Regions from separate parts of the Amphritea sp. GJ51-11 genome, predicted to be linked through region 2. Evidence: predicted binding sites of a transcription regulator. Region 2 holds the regulator's gene; each other region holds the start of a gene.
The links. The regulator sigma-54, encoded in region 2, starts transcription at its own class of promoters, with help from an activator protein. The targets are predictions, from matches to a motif close to TGGCACNNNNNTTGCTNT.

Region 1: the regulator sigma-54 is predicted to act here: its motif matches at 1,139-1,156, upstream of flhA (flagellar biosynthesis protein FlhA).
Region 3: the regulator sigma-54 is predicted to act here: its motif matches at 976-993, upstream of glnA (glutamate--ammonia ligase).
Region 4: the regulator sigma-54 is predicted to act here: its motif matches at 1,785-1,802, upstream of AC0L4K_RS07095 (P-II family nitrogen regulator).

Annotation. Positions count from the first base shown of each region.
Region 1 covers NZ_CM147881.1:3,550,643-3,553,827, reverse strand. The annotation lists gene flhB (flagellar biosynthesis protein FlhB) at 1-1,106, shown strand, start outside; gene flhA (flagellar biosynthesis protein FlhA) at 1,298-3,185, shown strand, end outside.
Region 2 covers NZ_CM147881.1:614,653-617,837, reverse strand. The annotation lists gene lptA (lipopolysaccharide transport periplasmic protein LptA) at 1-7, shown strand, start outside; gene lptB (LPS export ABC transporter ATP-binding protein) at 7-732, shown strand; gene AC0L4K_RS02665 (RNA polymerase factor sigma-54) at 754-2,265, shown strand; gene hpf (ribosome hibernation promoting factor) at 2,326-2,616, shown strand; gene ptsN (PTS IIA-like nitrogen regulatory protein PtsN) at 2,641-3,084, shown strand; gene rapZ (RNase adapter RapZ) at 3,089-3,185, shown strand, end outside.
Region 3 covers NZ_CM147881.1:3,359,624-3,362,808, reverse strand. The annotation lists gene typA (translational GTPase TypA) at 1-646, opposite strand, end outside; gene glnA (glutamate--ammonia ligase) at 1,087-2,490, shown strand; gene glnL (nitrogen regulation protein NR(II)) at 2,755-3,185, shown strand, end outside.
Region 4 covers NZ_CM147881.1:1,629,708-1,632,892, forward strand. The annotation lists gene AC0L4K_RS07085 (ethanolamine ammonia-lyase subunit EutB) at 1-655, shown strand, start outside; gene eutC (ethanolamine ammonia-lyase subunit EutC) at 728-1,555, shown strand; gene AC0L4K_RS07095 (P-II family nitrogen regulator) at 1,848-2,186, shown strand; gene AC0L4K_RS07100 (ammonium transporter) at 2,196-3,185, shown strand, end outside.

The DNA.
Region 1 (3,185 bases), 1.7 Mb from region 2:
AAGAACCCACGTCGAAACGACTTCGTGACGCTAAAGAGAAAGGCGATGTTGCCCGATCGAAAGAGCTGGCGACGACGGTGCTGTTGTTGTCAGCGGCAGCGGCAGCGATGATGTTCGGTGGGCAGGTGGCGGATAAGATGGCCGGCATGATGAAGTTTAACTTCAGTCTTGATCGACAGGCGGTAATGGATCCGGCCGCGATGTTTATGCATCTAGGGTATTCGCTGTTTGAGGCGCTGTATGCCTGTATTGGCTTCTTTATGGTGTTATTGGTTGCAGCAATTGTGGGGCCAATCGCCCTGGGTGGCTGGAACGTCAGTATGAAAGCGATGGCGCCTAAGTTTAGTCGGATCGATCCATTGGCGGGTATTAAGCGGATGTTTTCACTTAAGGCCTTGTTGGAGCTGTTTAAAGCGCTGGCTAAATTTTTAGTGGTCGGTTCGCTCTCGTTTCTGGTGTTGATGGCTTCTAAGGACGCGCTTTTTTCGCTTGGGTCACAAGATATCTTTCCCGCCATGTCCCATGCGACTGAGATTGTGATCTGGGCGTTTCTGGTCATGAGCTGCACCATGATTCTGATTTCTCTTATCGATGTGCCCTTTCAAATCTATGATTACACGCAAAAACTCAAAATGACCTTTCAAGAGGTTAAAGATGAGATGAAAAACAGTGAGGGTAAGCCTGAAGTTAAAGGACGTATCCGACAGCTACAGCGTGAAATCTCCCAACGTAAGATGATGTCTGCAGTGCCTGAGGCGGATGTGGTCATTACCAACCCGACTCATTATGCGGTGGCCTTGAAGTATGATCAGGGCGGTGGCGGTGCGCCGTTTTTAGTGGCTAAAGGCGGGGATTTTGTTGCCCTTAAAATCAGAGAAATTGCGGATAAACACGATATCCCCGTACTTTCTGCACCACCTTTAGCGCGGGCCATCTATCACTCTACTGAAGTCGATGAAGAGATACCTTCTGGTCTATTTAAAGCAGTGGCTGAAGTGCTGGCCTATGTATTTCAGTTGCAACGCCATAAGCGTCAACAGGGTCCAGCACCGAAAGCGGTTTCTGAGGATCTGGATATTCCAGATGAGCTGCGTCAGGACGATTAATCATTCTGCTAGGTCAAATTCCGGCAAATATATGGCTGGATTCTTGCATTCCTATCCCTAAGGCCATGAAAGCGTCAAAATATTGATGTTTTTAGCCTTCTATTAATGTTATTTTTCAATCTTCAAATAATTAATTATTTTGTGATGTTTTTTTGACGCTTTGTCAGCGGAAAGATCTCATTTGGGGCGTAATGGACAGAGCAGCGATTTACAACAATGTTCGTGGAGCGAGTAAAGGGAATTTAGGTATCCCTTTTCTACTCATGCTCGTACTCGGCATGGTTACGCTGCCGATGCCGCCCTTCCTGCTGGATACCCTGTTTACCTTTAATATTGCTCTTTCTATCGTGGTGTTGTTGGTGTGTGTGTATGCCATGCGGCCGCTGGATTTTGCTGTTTTTCCTACCATTCTTCTCATTACCACCTTAATGCGCTTGGCCCTCAACGTCGCCTCGACACGAGTCGTTCTGTTGTATGGGCATGAAGGGGGTGATGCGGCGGGTAAGGTGATTGAGGCCTTCGGCGAAGTGGTGATTGGCGGCAACTATGTTGTGGGTCTGGTGGTCTTCATGATTTTAGTCATCATTAACTTTGTGGTGGTCACCAAAGGTGCAGGGCGTATATCCGAAGTAAGCGCTCGCTTTACCTTGGATGCTATGCCCGGTAAACAGATGGCGATTGATGCCGATTTGAATGCGGGATTGATCAGTCAGGAGGATGCCAAGCTGCGTCGGCAAGAGGTGACTCAGGAAGCTGACTTTTATGGTTCGATGGATGGTGCCAGTAAGTTCGTTCGTGGTGATGCGGTAGCGGGTATTTTGATTCTGGTGATCAATATCCTTGGCGGGCTGGGTATAGGCATGTTGCAACATGACCTGTCTTTTGAGCTGGCGGCCCGTTATTACTCCCTGCTGACCATTGGTGATGGGCTGGTGGCGCAGATCCCTTCGTTGCTATTATCAACCGCCGCAGCAATTATGGTGACCCGGGTTAATTCTTCCCAGGATATGGGGCAGCAGATTATTGGTCAGCTATTTGGCTCGCCAAAGGCACTGGCCGTTGCAGCTGTTATTCTGTTTATTATGGGCTCTATCCCGGGTATGCCCCATGTGGCGTTTTTGTCGTTGGCAATTGCTGCTGGGATTGGCGCCTACTTTATTCAACAGCGCAACTTGGCAGCCAAGGCTGAATTGGTTGAAGAGGGCGCGGCTAAAACCAAGCAGACGGAACCTGAGCCGGATGTGAAAGAGCTAGACTGGGATGATGTGATGCCGGTCGATATGATCGGCCTCGAGGTGGGCTATCGCTTGATACCGATGGTTGATAAATTGCAGGGCGGGCAGTTGTTGAACCGGATTAAAGGGGTGCGTAAAAAGCTTTCTCAAGATTTAGGCTTTCTCGTACCGTCAGTGCATATTCGCGATAATCTCGATTTAATGCCTGGAGCCTACCGAATCACCCTAATGGGTGTGTCTGTGGGGGAATCGGAGGTCTATCCTGATCGAGAGTTGGCAATTAACCCCGGTCAGGTGTTTGGTACTCTCAAAGGGATCGATGTAAAAGACCCTGCCTTTGGTTTGGATGCGGTGTGGATTGAGCAGAGCCAAAAGGAGCAAGCGCAGACCCTCGGTTATACGGTGGTTGATGCCGGCACAGTGGTGGCAACCCATCTTAATCAGATTCTGCAGGCGCACTCCCATGAACTGATGGGACATGATGAAGTACAAAAATTATTGGATCTATTGGGGAAAACGTCCCCAAAACTGGTAGAAGAGTTAGTACCTGGCAAGCTTTCTGTGAGTACACTGTTAAAAGTGCTACAGAATTTGCTGATGGAGCAGGTGCCGGTCAAGGATTTCAGAACCATTACCGAATCGCTGGCTGAAGCGGTTGCCCGGACGCAGGATCCGCAAAGTCTCACGGCGGCGGTACGGATATCTTTATCGCGTATGATTGTGCAGAATATTGTTGGTAATGACGATGAGCTGCCGGTGATTACCCTCGATCCTCAATTAGAGCAGTTGTTGTTAGGTTCTGTGCAACGGGGTGAGGGTGGAGAAGGCTTAGTGATTGAACCAA
Region 2 (3,185 bases):
CAACTAATGAGTCGACTAGAAGCACTCAACCTAGCAAAGAGCTATAAAGGCCGCGCAGTTGTAAAAGATGTCTCGATGAGCGTCGATAGCGGCCAGATCGTTGGTTTATTGGGGCCTAACGGGGCGGGTAAGACAACCTGTTTTTACATGATTGTTGGGCTAGTGGAAGCCGACAAAGGCCGGATCAAAATTGATCAATTGGACTTAACCAAAGAGCCGATGCACGGCCGAGCGCGAAAAGGTATTGGTTACCTGCCACAAGAAGCCTCCATTTTCCGAAAACTCAGCGTCCATGATAACCTGATGGCTATTCTGGAAACCCGTAAAGAGTTGAGCCGGACTGAGCGTAAACAAAAATTAGACGAACTACTGGAAGAGTTTCATATCTCCCATCTAACGAAAAGTTTGGGAATGAGCCTCTCCGGTGGAGAACGGCGACGGGTTGAAATTGCCCGCGCACTGGCAACTGAGCCCACTTTTATCTTGTTAGATGAGCCCTTTGCCGGTGTTGACCCAATTTCAGTCAGTGATATAAAACAAACCGTAAAGCACTTACAAAGTAAGGGGATTGGCGTCTTAATCACCGATCACAATGTTCGCGAAACACTGGATATTTGCGAACAAGCTTACATCGTCAGTGAAGGTTATATTCTTGCAGAAGGATCGCCAGAGGATATTCTTGCCAACCAGCAGGTCAGGGAAGCCTATCTCGGTGAGCAATTCAAGCTGTAACAGGTATATAAGCGACTCTCTATGAAACAAGCGTTACAACTAAAAATGGGTCAGCATCTGACCATGACCCCACAATTACAGCAGGCGATTCGCTTGCTGCAATTATCGACGCTTGATCTGCAACAGGAGATTCAGGAAGCACTAGAATCGAACCCGATGCTAGAAGTAACGGAAGAGGATAGCGCTTCAGATAATGCCGCCGAGCAAGCGAGCTCTGATGCAGAAGTCAGCAATCATGAATCCGTCTCAGCATCGGCCAAAACCACCGAGTCTGAAGAGATTCAAGCCACCGATAGCGACTGGAATGAAGATATTCCCAATGAACTATCGACCGATAGTAATTGGGAAGACACTTATCAGACGGTCTCTAGTTCATCTTCATCATCCCATGATTTCTCCGATATGGAGATGGAGTCGAATGACACTGCGGATGAAACCCTGCAAGATCACCTGAACTGGCAATTAAACCTCACGCCGATGAGTCCCATCGACGAACTGATCGCCACCAATATTATTGACGGCATTAATGTTGACGGTTATCTCAACGTTGAACTCGATTCAATCCTGGAATATTTCCATCAGCAGGATGATGAGCAACTTAACGGCATTGAACTGGATGAAATCGAAGCGGTACTGCGACGCATCCAACAGTTTGATCCACCCGGCGTAGCCGCACGCGATCTAAGCGAGTGCCTAGCCATTCAGCTACAGCAACTACCCAATGACACCGAATATCGCAACGAAGCGCTAAAACTAGTCACTCAATATATCCACTTACTGGGTAATCATGACTACAAACAGCTGATGCGCAAAGCCCGGATGCGAGAGCCACAGTTACTACAGGCGATCAACCTGATCCGCACCCTGAACCCTAAACCCGGCTCAATGATCACTAGCTCGCAATCGGAATATGTTATTCCCGATGTGCTGGTTTACAAAGAAAAAGGTGTCTGGCAGGTAAGCCTGAATCCGGAAGTTGCGCCTAAACTACGCATTAATGATGGCTATGCAGATTTGATCCGACGCGCTGATACCAGCCCTGACAACACCTATCTGAAAAACCATCTACAAGAAGCTCGCTGGTTTATCAAAAGCTTATTAAGCCGGAACGATACCTTAATGAAGGTCACCCGTGAAATTGTACACCGCCAAGAAGGTTTTCTAGAGCATGGCGATGAGGCGATGCGTCCGATGGTGCTGCACGATATCGCTGAGGCGGTCGAAATGCACGAATCGACCATCTCTCGGGTGACCACCCAGAAATATATGCATACCCCAAGGGGTATATTTGAGCTGAAGTATTTTTTCTCCAGCCATGTCACTACAGTGAACGGTGGCACCTGCTCATCGACCGCTATTCGGGCGCTCATCAAGAAATTGGTGGTCGCTGAAAGTCCAACAAAACCCTTAAGCGATAACAAGATTGCCCAACTGCTTGAGGAACAAGGTATCAATGTTGCGCGAAGAACCATTGCAAAATATAGAGAATCGCTTAGCATTCCACCTTCTAATGAACGAAAACGTTTAGTTTAATGACTTTTTTTATCATGGGAACCGGGCGGCAACCCGGTACAATAACACTAGGAGATTACCATGCAGATCAATATTACCGGTCACCACGTAGAATTGACTGATTCCCTGAATGAGTATGTTCAGAATAAATTTGAGAAGCTGGAGCGGCATTTCGATAACATCACCAATGCACAGGTAACTCTAAGCGTTGAGAAGACGCGCCAAAAAGCTGATGGTGAAATTCACGTAGCCGGTGGTCAGCTGTTTGCTTCCGACGAACAAGAAGATATGTACGCCGCCATCGATGGGTTGATCGACAAGCTTGACCGTCAGATCATTAAACACAAAGAAAAGATGAAAACTCACAAGTAACTATTATACGATGCTAATTTCAGAATTATTAGCGCCCTCTGGAGTACTCTGTGCTCTAGAGGGGGTAGTAAAAAACGTATCCTCGAAATTGCCAGCCAACAGATTTCCGATCTGCACCCTGAGCTTGAAACTGAAACGATCTTTGCTGGCCTACTTGGCCGTGAAAGACTCGGCAGTACAGGCATCGGTGAAGGCGTGGCCATTCCCCATTGTCGTCTGGATGAGTGTGAGAAAGCCACTGCGCTACTTATTCAGTTAAAAGAACCGATCGACTTCGATGCCATTGATGGCAGCCCGGTCGACTTACTCTTCGTTCTGGTGGTGCCCTCCGAAGCCTGTGATCAACATCTACAAACGCTGGGTAATCTTGCCGAGCTATTCAGTCAGGCATCCTTCCGTCAGCAACTTAGAAACGCGGGCTCAGCTGAAGAACTCTTCACTGTCGCCACCGGAGCTAGGCAGGTCTAGCCAGATGAAACTAGTTATCATCAGCGGCCGCTCAGGGTCAGGTAAATCAACCGCCCTGCAAGCACTGGAAGATGTTAACTTCTACTGCATCGACAACCTTC
Region 3 (3,185 bases), 1.9 Mb from region 2:
TGTTGTAGTCCAGTGCGGAGATCTGCATCTGGAAAGGACCCTGAGTATCAACCTGTGGTGGGTTAACGTGCTCAATGATCGCTTCAAACAGTGGCGTCATATCATCTGCCAATGCATCTGGCTCTTTACCCGCAACACCGTTAAGAGCAGAGGCGTAGATGATTGGGAAGTCTAGCTGTTCGTCGGTTGCGCCGAGGCTGTCAAACAGGTCAAAAACCTGATCGATAACATAGTCAGGACGTGAACCCGGACGGTCAACCTTGTTAACAACAACGATAGGGCGCAGGCCTTGCTCAAACGCTTTCTGTGTTACAAAGCGCGTTTGCGGCATTGGGCCATCAACAGCGTCAACCAGAAGACATACGCAATCAACCATTGACAGAACCCGTTCTACTTCGCCACCAAAGTCGGCGTGTCCGGGGGTGTCCACGATGTTGATATGGTAATCATTCCACTCAATGGCAGTGTTTTTTGCCAGAATGGTGATACCGCGTTCTTTCTCCTGATCATTGGAGTCCATGATCCGTTCAGTGCCTTCGTCGCGACGTCCCAGCGTACCGGACTGAGAAAGCAGTTTATCAACCAGAGTGGTTTTACCATGGTCAACGTGGGCAATAATTGCGATGTTTCTTAATTTTTCGATCACGTCTGGGAACCTGTGCAGACAAATTTTAGAAGCGCGCATTATACATGAGTTATCAGTCGGCTGCGTCTTTCTTATGAGATGAATCGTAAAAATAGTTTTTTTTCTGGTTTGCCGATCTCTTTTAGAGGATAAGTCCTATGGGTTAGCGTATTATGATGGCACCTTTTTGAGGCAGCGAGGTTAAGGGTAAATCGGGAAAACGTCGCTCGCACTATTTTGGTTCGTTATTTGTTTTGCATGCTCTATTTTGGTTCGTTATTAAGGGCTGTCATTGTTTCAAATTCGATCAAAGCTGCTAGATGTCGCGTGTTTTCGGTGCTTGTGTTTACTGGCATACCTCTTGCTGTTTAAAAGCGAAACAAGCCTGACTGGTTGGACTATTAATATGTCTTACGCAATCGGTTGGGGGTCTGGCAATATAATCTAGTGGAGAAAGTCACATGTCAGAGACTCTGAATCTGATCAAAGAGCATGATGTTAAGTGGGTTGATATGCGTTTTACCGATACTCATGGTAAAGAGCAGCACGTTACAATCCCGGTCACCGAAATTAACGAAGACTTCTTCGAAGAAGGCAAAATGTTCGATGGTTCTTCCATCGGCGGCTGGAAAGGCATTAATGAATCAGACATGATTCTGCAGCCAGACGATTCTGCTTCTGTGATGGATCCCTTTGCTGAAGACACGACTATTATCGTGCGTTGTGACATCGTTGAGCCGACCACCGGTCAAGGTTACGAGCGTGACCCACGTTCTGTTGCTAAGCGCGCTGAAGCTTACCTGAAATCAACCGGTATCGCGGATACGGCTATCTTTGGCCCTGAACCAGAATTCTTCGTGTTTGATGAAGTTAAATGGCACGCTGATATCAGTGGTTGCGGCTACTCTATCGGTTCTGAAGAAGCTTCTTGGTCGACTAACAGCAGCTTCGAAGGTGGTAACACCGGTCACCGTCCACGGGTTAAAGGAGGTTACTTCCCAGTACCGCCAGTTGATTCACTGCATGACCTGCGTGCCGCTATGTGCGATGCGATGACTGCGATGGGCCTGACAATCGAAGTACATCACCATGAAGTAGCAACCGCTGGCCAGTGTGAGATCGGTGTAGGTCCAAACACGCTGACGGCTAAAGCCGATGAAGTACAGATTCTGAAGTACTGTGTCCATAACGTTGCTCACGCTTATGGCAAGACCGCTACCTTTATGCCTAAGCCTTTGGTTGGCGATAACGGTTCTGGTATGCACGTTCACCAATCACTGTCTAAAGATGGCGTTAATATCTTCCATGGCGATGCTTATGCGGGCCTGAGTGAAACAGCGTTGTTCTACATCGGTGGTATCATTAAACACGCGAAAGCGCTGAATGCTCTGACTAACGCATCAACTAACGCCTACAAGCGTTTGGTACCAGGCTTTGAAGCCCCTGTTATGTTGGCGTACTCTGCCCGTAACCGTTCTGCTTCTATCCGTATCCCATACGTGACTAACCCTAAAGCTTACCGTATCGAAACACGTTTCCCAGACCCATCTGCCAACCCTTACTTGTGCTTTGCAGCACTGATGATGGCTGGCCTAGACGGTATTAAGAACAAGATCCACCCTGGCGATCCAGCCGATAAAGATCTATATGACCTGCCTGCTGAAGAAGCGTTGGCGATTCCAACCGTTGCGACTTCTTTTGAAGAAGCCTTGGCAGCGTTGGATAATGATCGTGAGTTCTTGACAGCTGGTGGCGTGTTCACTGACGACATGATTGATGCTTATATCACACTGAAAACTGAAGAGTGTGAAAAAATAAGCCAGACAACTCACCCTGTTGAGTTTGACCTGTACTACTCTGTTTAATCGCTAGCGATTAACTGAAAAGAGCCTCCCGCGTGGAGGCTTTTTTTTATCCAAAATAACGTTGCCCCAAAAGAGTGCGCAGAGTGTTATGCTAAAGCGTCAGGCGGCGATCTAAAACATCTCGATATGACCGGAAATGCCCGCTACCGGGCTTATTTTTTTGTCTGCACTAAGTTGGTTTGCTTTTTGCAGTTATCTTTATAACCGCCGTACTTATGAATAGAGAATGGCATATAGGCAAGTTCTTGAGGTATCGCATCAAAGATGAAAACACCTGATTTGCATAAGCACATATTAGATAGTTTATCGACGGCGACGGTGTTGGTCGATGGGCAGTTGCAGTTGGTGTATATGAACCCCGCGGCAGAAATGCTGCTCGAGTCCAGTGCTCGTCGTTTGGCTCAATTACCTTTTCATGACTGGTTTCTGGTCGATGATGATCAGAATGCGCTACTTGCGGCACTTGAAAAGGGCCATCCATTTACTAAGCGTGAGGCGAAGCTCGTCACGCTGGGCGGACGTGAGATTACCATCGACTACAGTGTTAATCCCATGCCGCAAAAATATGGTCAGTTGGTGTTGATCGAACTGACCCCGCGAGATCGGTTGATCCGTATCTCTCGAGAAGAAGAGTTACTCAGTAATCATGAAACGGTGATCTCTCTGGTGAGAGGCTTAGCCCATGAGATTAAAAA
Region 4 (3,185 bases), 1.0 Mb from region 2:
TCTGGTGTTTCAGTCGATTGCCGGCACCCAAGCGGCCAACGAGAGTTTTGGTATTAATCTGGCATTGTTAACCGAAGCCAATCAAGCGGCCCGGGAGCTTAATCGCGGCAGTGTCGGCAATAACGTGATGTATTTTGAAACCGGCCAAGGCAGTGCGTTGTCGGCCAACGCCCATCATGGAGTCGATCAGCAGACCTGTGAGGTGCGAGCTTACGGTGTGGCCCGCCACTTTGATCCTTTGTTGGTGAATACGGTGGTGGGCTTTATCGGCCCAGAATACCTTTATGACGGTAAGCAGATTATCCGTGCTGGATTGGAAGATCATTTTTGCGGCAAATTGTTAGGCCTGCCGATGGGTTGTGATATCTGTTACACCAATCACGCCCAAGCGGATCAGGATGATATGGATATGTTGCTGACGCAGATGGCGGTGGCCGGTATTAATTTCATCATGGGCATACCGGGAGGCGATGACATTATGCTGAATTATCAGACCACTTCGTTTCATGATGCACTCTATATTCGTGAGGTGATGGGGCTGCGGCCTGCACCGGAATTCGAACACTGGTTACAACAGGTGGGGATTACTCAGCCATCGGGTAAGTTAGCGGTGCGCATGCCCGATCGATTTAGCGGGCTGTTGACGTCGTTATAACGTTGCTGATCAGTAAGACTCCCGAGTATGATGCCCGTCCATGATCAGTGTCACTTAACAAAGAGTTTAATCATGAGTGAAAAGAGCCAACCCCGCGCAATGAATGCAGAGACAAATAACTCGGTTATCGCTAATCCCTGGCAGTCATTACGGCGCTATACCGACGCCCGTATCGCGCAAGGGCGCAGCGGTGTGAGTCTGCCGACTGAGGCTCTTCTAGCATTTCAGATGGATCATGCTAGCGCGCGGGATGCGGTGCATGTTGCCTTGCAAACCGAGCGGCTGACGGAGCAGTTGCAGGCAGTGGGCTATGATACGTTATTACTTCACAGCCAAGCGGCTGATCGCAGCGAATACCTACAACGGCCTGATTTAGGGCGACGTTTAGACCAAGCCGCCATCAAACGACTCCAGCAATACCGACAACAGCAGGGCCGTGTAAAGGTGTCACTGGTGATCGCTGATGGCCTGTCATCGATGGCCGTGCAACATCATGGGGCCGCCATGGCCGAGGCGGTGCTAAACCGCCTTACAAGCCGCGGATTCAGTATTGCCCCGGTATCCATCGTGATGCAGGGACGAGTGGCGGTGGGTGATGAGGTTGGTGAATCCTTGGGGGCTGAGTTGTTGATTGTGTTGATCGGCGAGCGGCCAGGCTTAAGTTCCCCCGACAGTTTAGGGATCTATTATACCTATCAACCTCAGGCTGGCTTGACCGACGCCCGGCGCAACTGTATTTCCAACGTGCGTCCCGCAGGCATGAGTATTGACGCCGCCTGCGATAAGTTGATCTGGTTAATTGATCAATCCATGTGTTTAGGCACCTCCGGCGTGGCACTGAAAGACCAGTCGGTATCCACCTCGAATCTGAATCAGCATAAGAACTTTTTACTGCCCTGAAGCGATATCACGGCGGCGTGATTCAGCCATCTATTCCCCCAAAAACCAGTGGCATCTCCTCCGATGTCGCTGGTTTTTTTTACCTTTTTAATGTTGTTGATGATGTGTGCCCGATAGGGTGGTGTTTATCGGTGCATAGCAAGCACTGTGCTTCATTAGAGTGCGCGCTTAGCGGCGTAAATGCTCGATTATTGTTTTAACTATATGAATTATATAGATAAAAATATGTTGGCACGAATCTTACATATTCCTATTAAGAATATTTTATTCTCGTCATGGGTTTGGAGGTCAAATGAAACTATTAGCAGCCATGATCAGGCCGCATATTCTGGAAGAGGTGAGGCAGTCCTTGCAGTCTATCGGTGTGAACGGTCTTACGGTCACTGAAGTGATGGGTTATGGACATCAACAGCGACGCACAGAGCTGTATCGAGGCACGGCGTCTCATATTGATTTTGCCTCCAAGATAAAGCTGGAAGTGGCAGTTGATGATGCGCTGATAGAACAGGCGATTGATGCGGTGTCGGTTATCGCTAAGACCGGACGTTATGGCGACGGTAAGTTGTTTATTTCAGAGTTGGAACAAGTTTTTAGAATTCGCACCGGTGAATCCGGTGTTTTTGCATTGTAGGAGAAACAGATGAGTAATCTACCGATTGAACTTTCATACGCACTCGACACATTTTATTTTTTAATGTGTACGGTGCTGGTTATGTGGATGGCGGCAGGTTTCGCCATGCTCGAAGCAGGGCTTGTGCGTAGTAAGAACACCGTTGAAATATTGAATAAAAACGCACTGTTATATGGCATCGCCTGTGTTGCTTATCTCGTTGTAGGCTACAACGTTATGTATCCTGCTAATCCGGTGAATTCGTTTATTCCAGGTTTAGATTTCTTACTGGGCGGGGATAATACGACTGAGTCAGTGGTTGCCGGTGGTGATGATGCGCCGTACTACTCCAGTATGGCTGACTTTATCTTCCAAGCGGTGTTTGCCGCGGCGACCATGTCGATTGTCTCGGGTGCGGTGGCTGAGCGGATGCGCCTTTGGCCATTTCTGATTTTTGCGGTGGTGATGGTGTCTGTCATCTACCCAGTTGAGGGTTACTGGAAGTGGGGCGGTGGTTTCCTTGACGAGCTTGGCTTCCAAGATTTTGCAGGCTCTGTTGTGGTACATATGGCCGGTGCAGCTGCGGCACTGGCGGCGGTTATCTTAGTGGGGCCACGTAAAGGACGTTATGGTCCGAACGGTGAAGTACGTGCAATTCCCGGTGCTAACCTGCCGATGGCAACCTTGGGTATGTTTATCCTGTGGATGGGTTGGTTTGGTTTTAATGGCGGTTCTGAACTTAAAATCGCCAATGTTGAAGAAGCTAATGCGGTGGCGAAAATCTTTGTTAACACCAATGCGGCAGCGGCTGCCGGTATGGTTGTCGCAGCGCTGTTTGCTCGCTTCTTATTTGGTAAAACCGATTTAACCATGACGATTAATGGTGCGCTGGCCGGTTTGGTGGCTATTACGGCGGAGCCTTTGGCGCCCGATGCTGGCACCGCTTCGCTTATCGGCGGTGTTGGTGGTTTAGTGGTGGTGCTCTCGGTATTGGGATTGGATAAATTGAAACTAGATGAC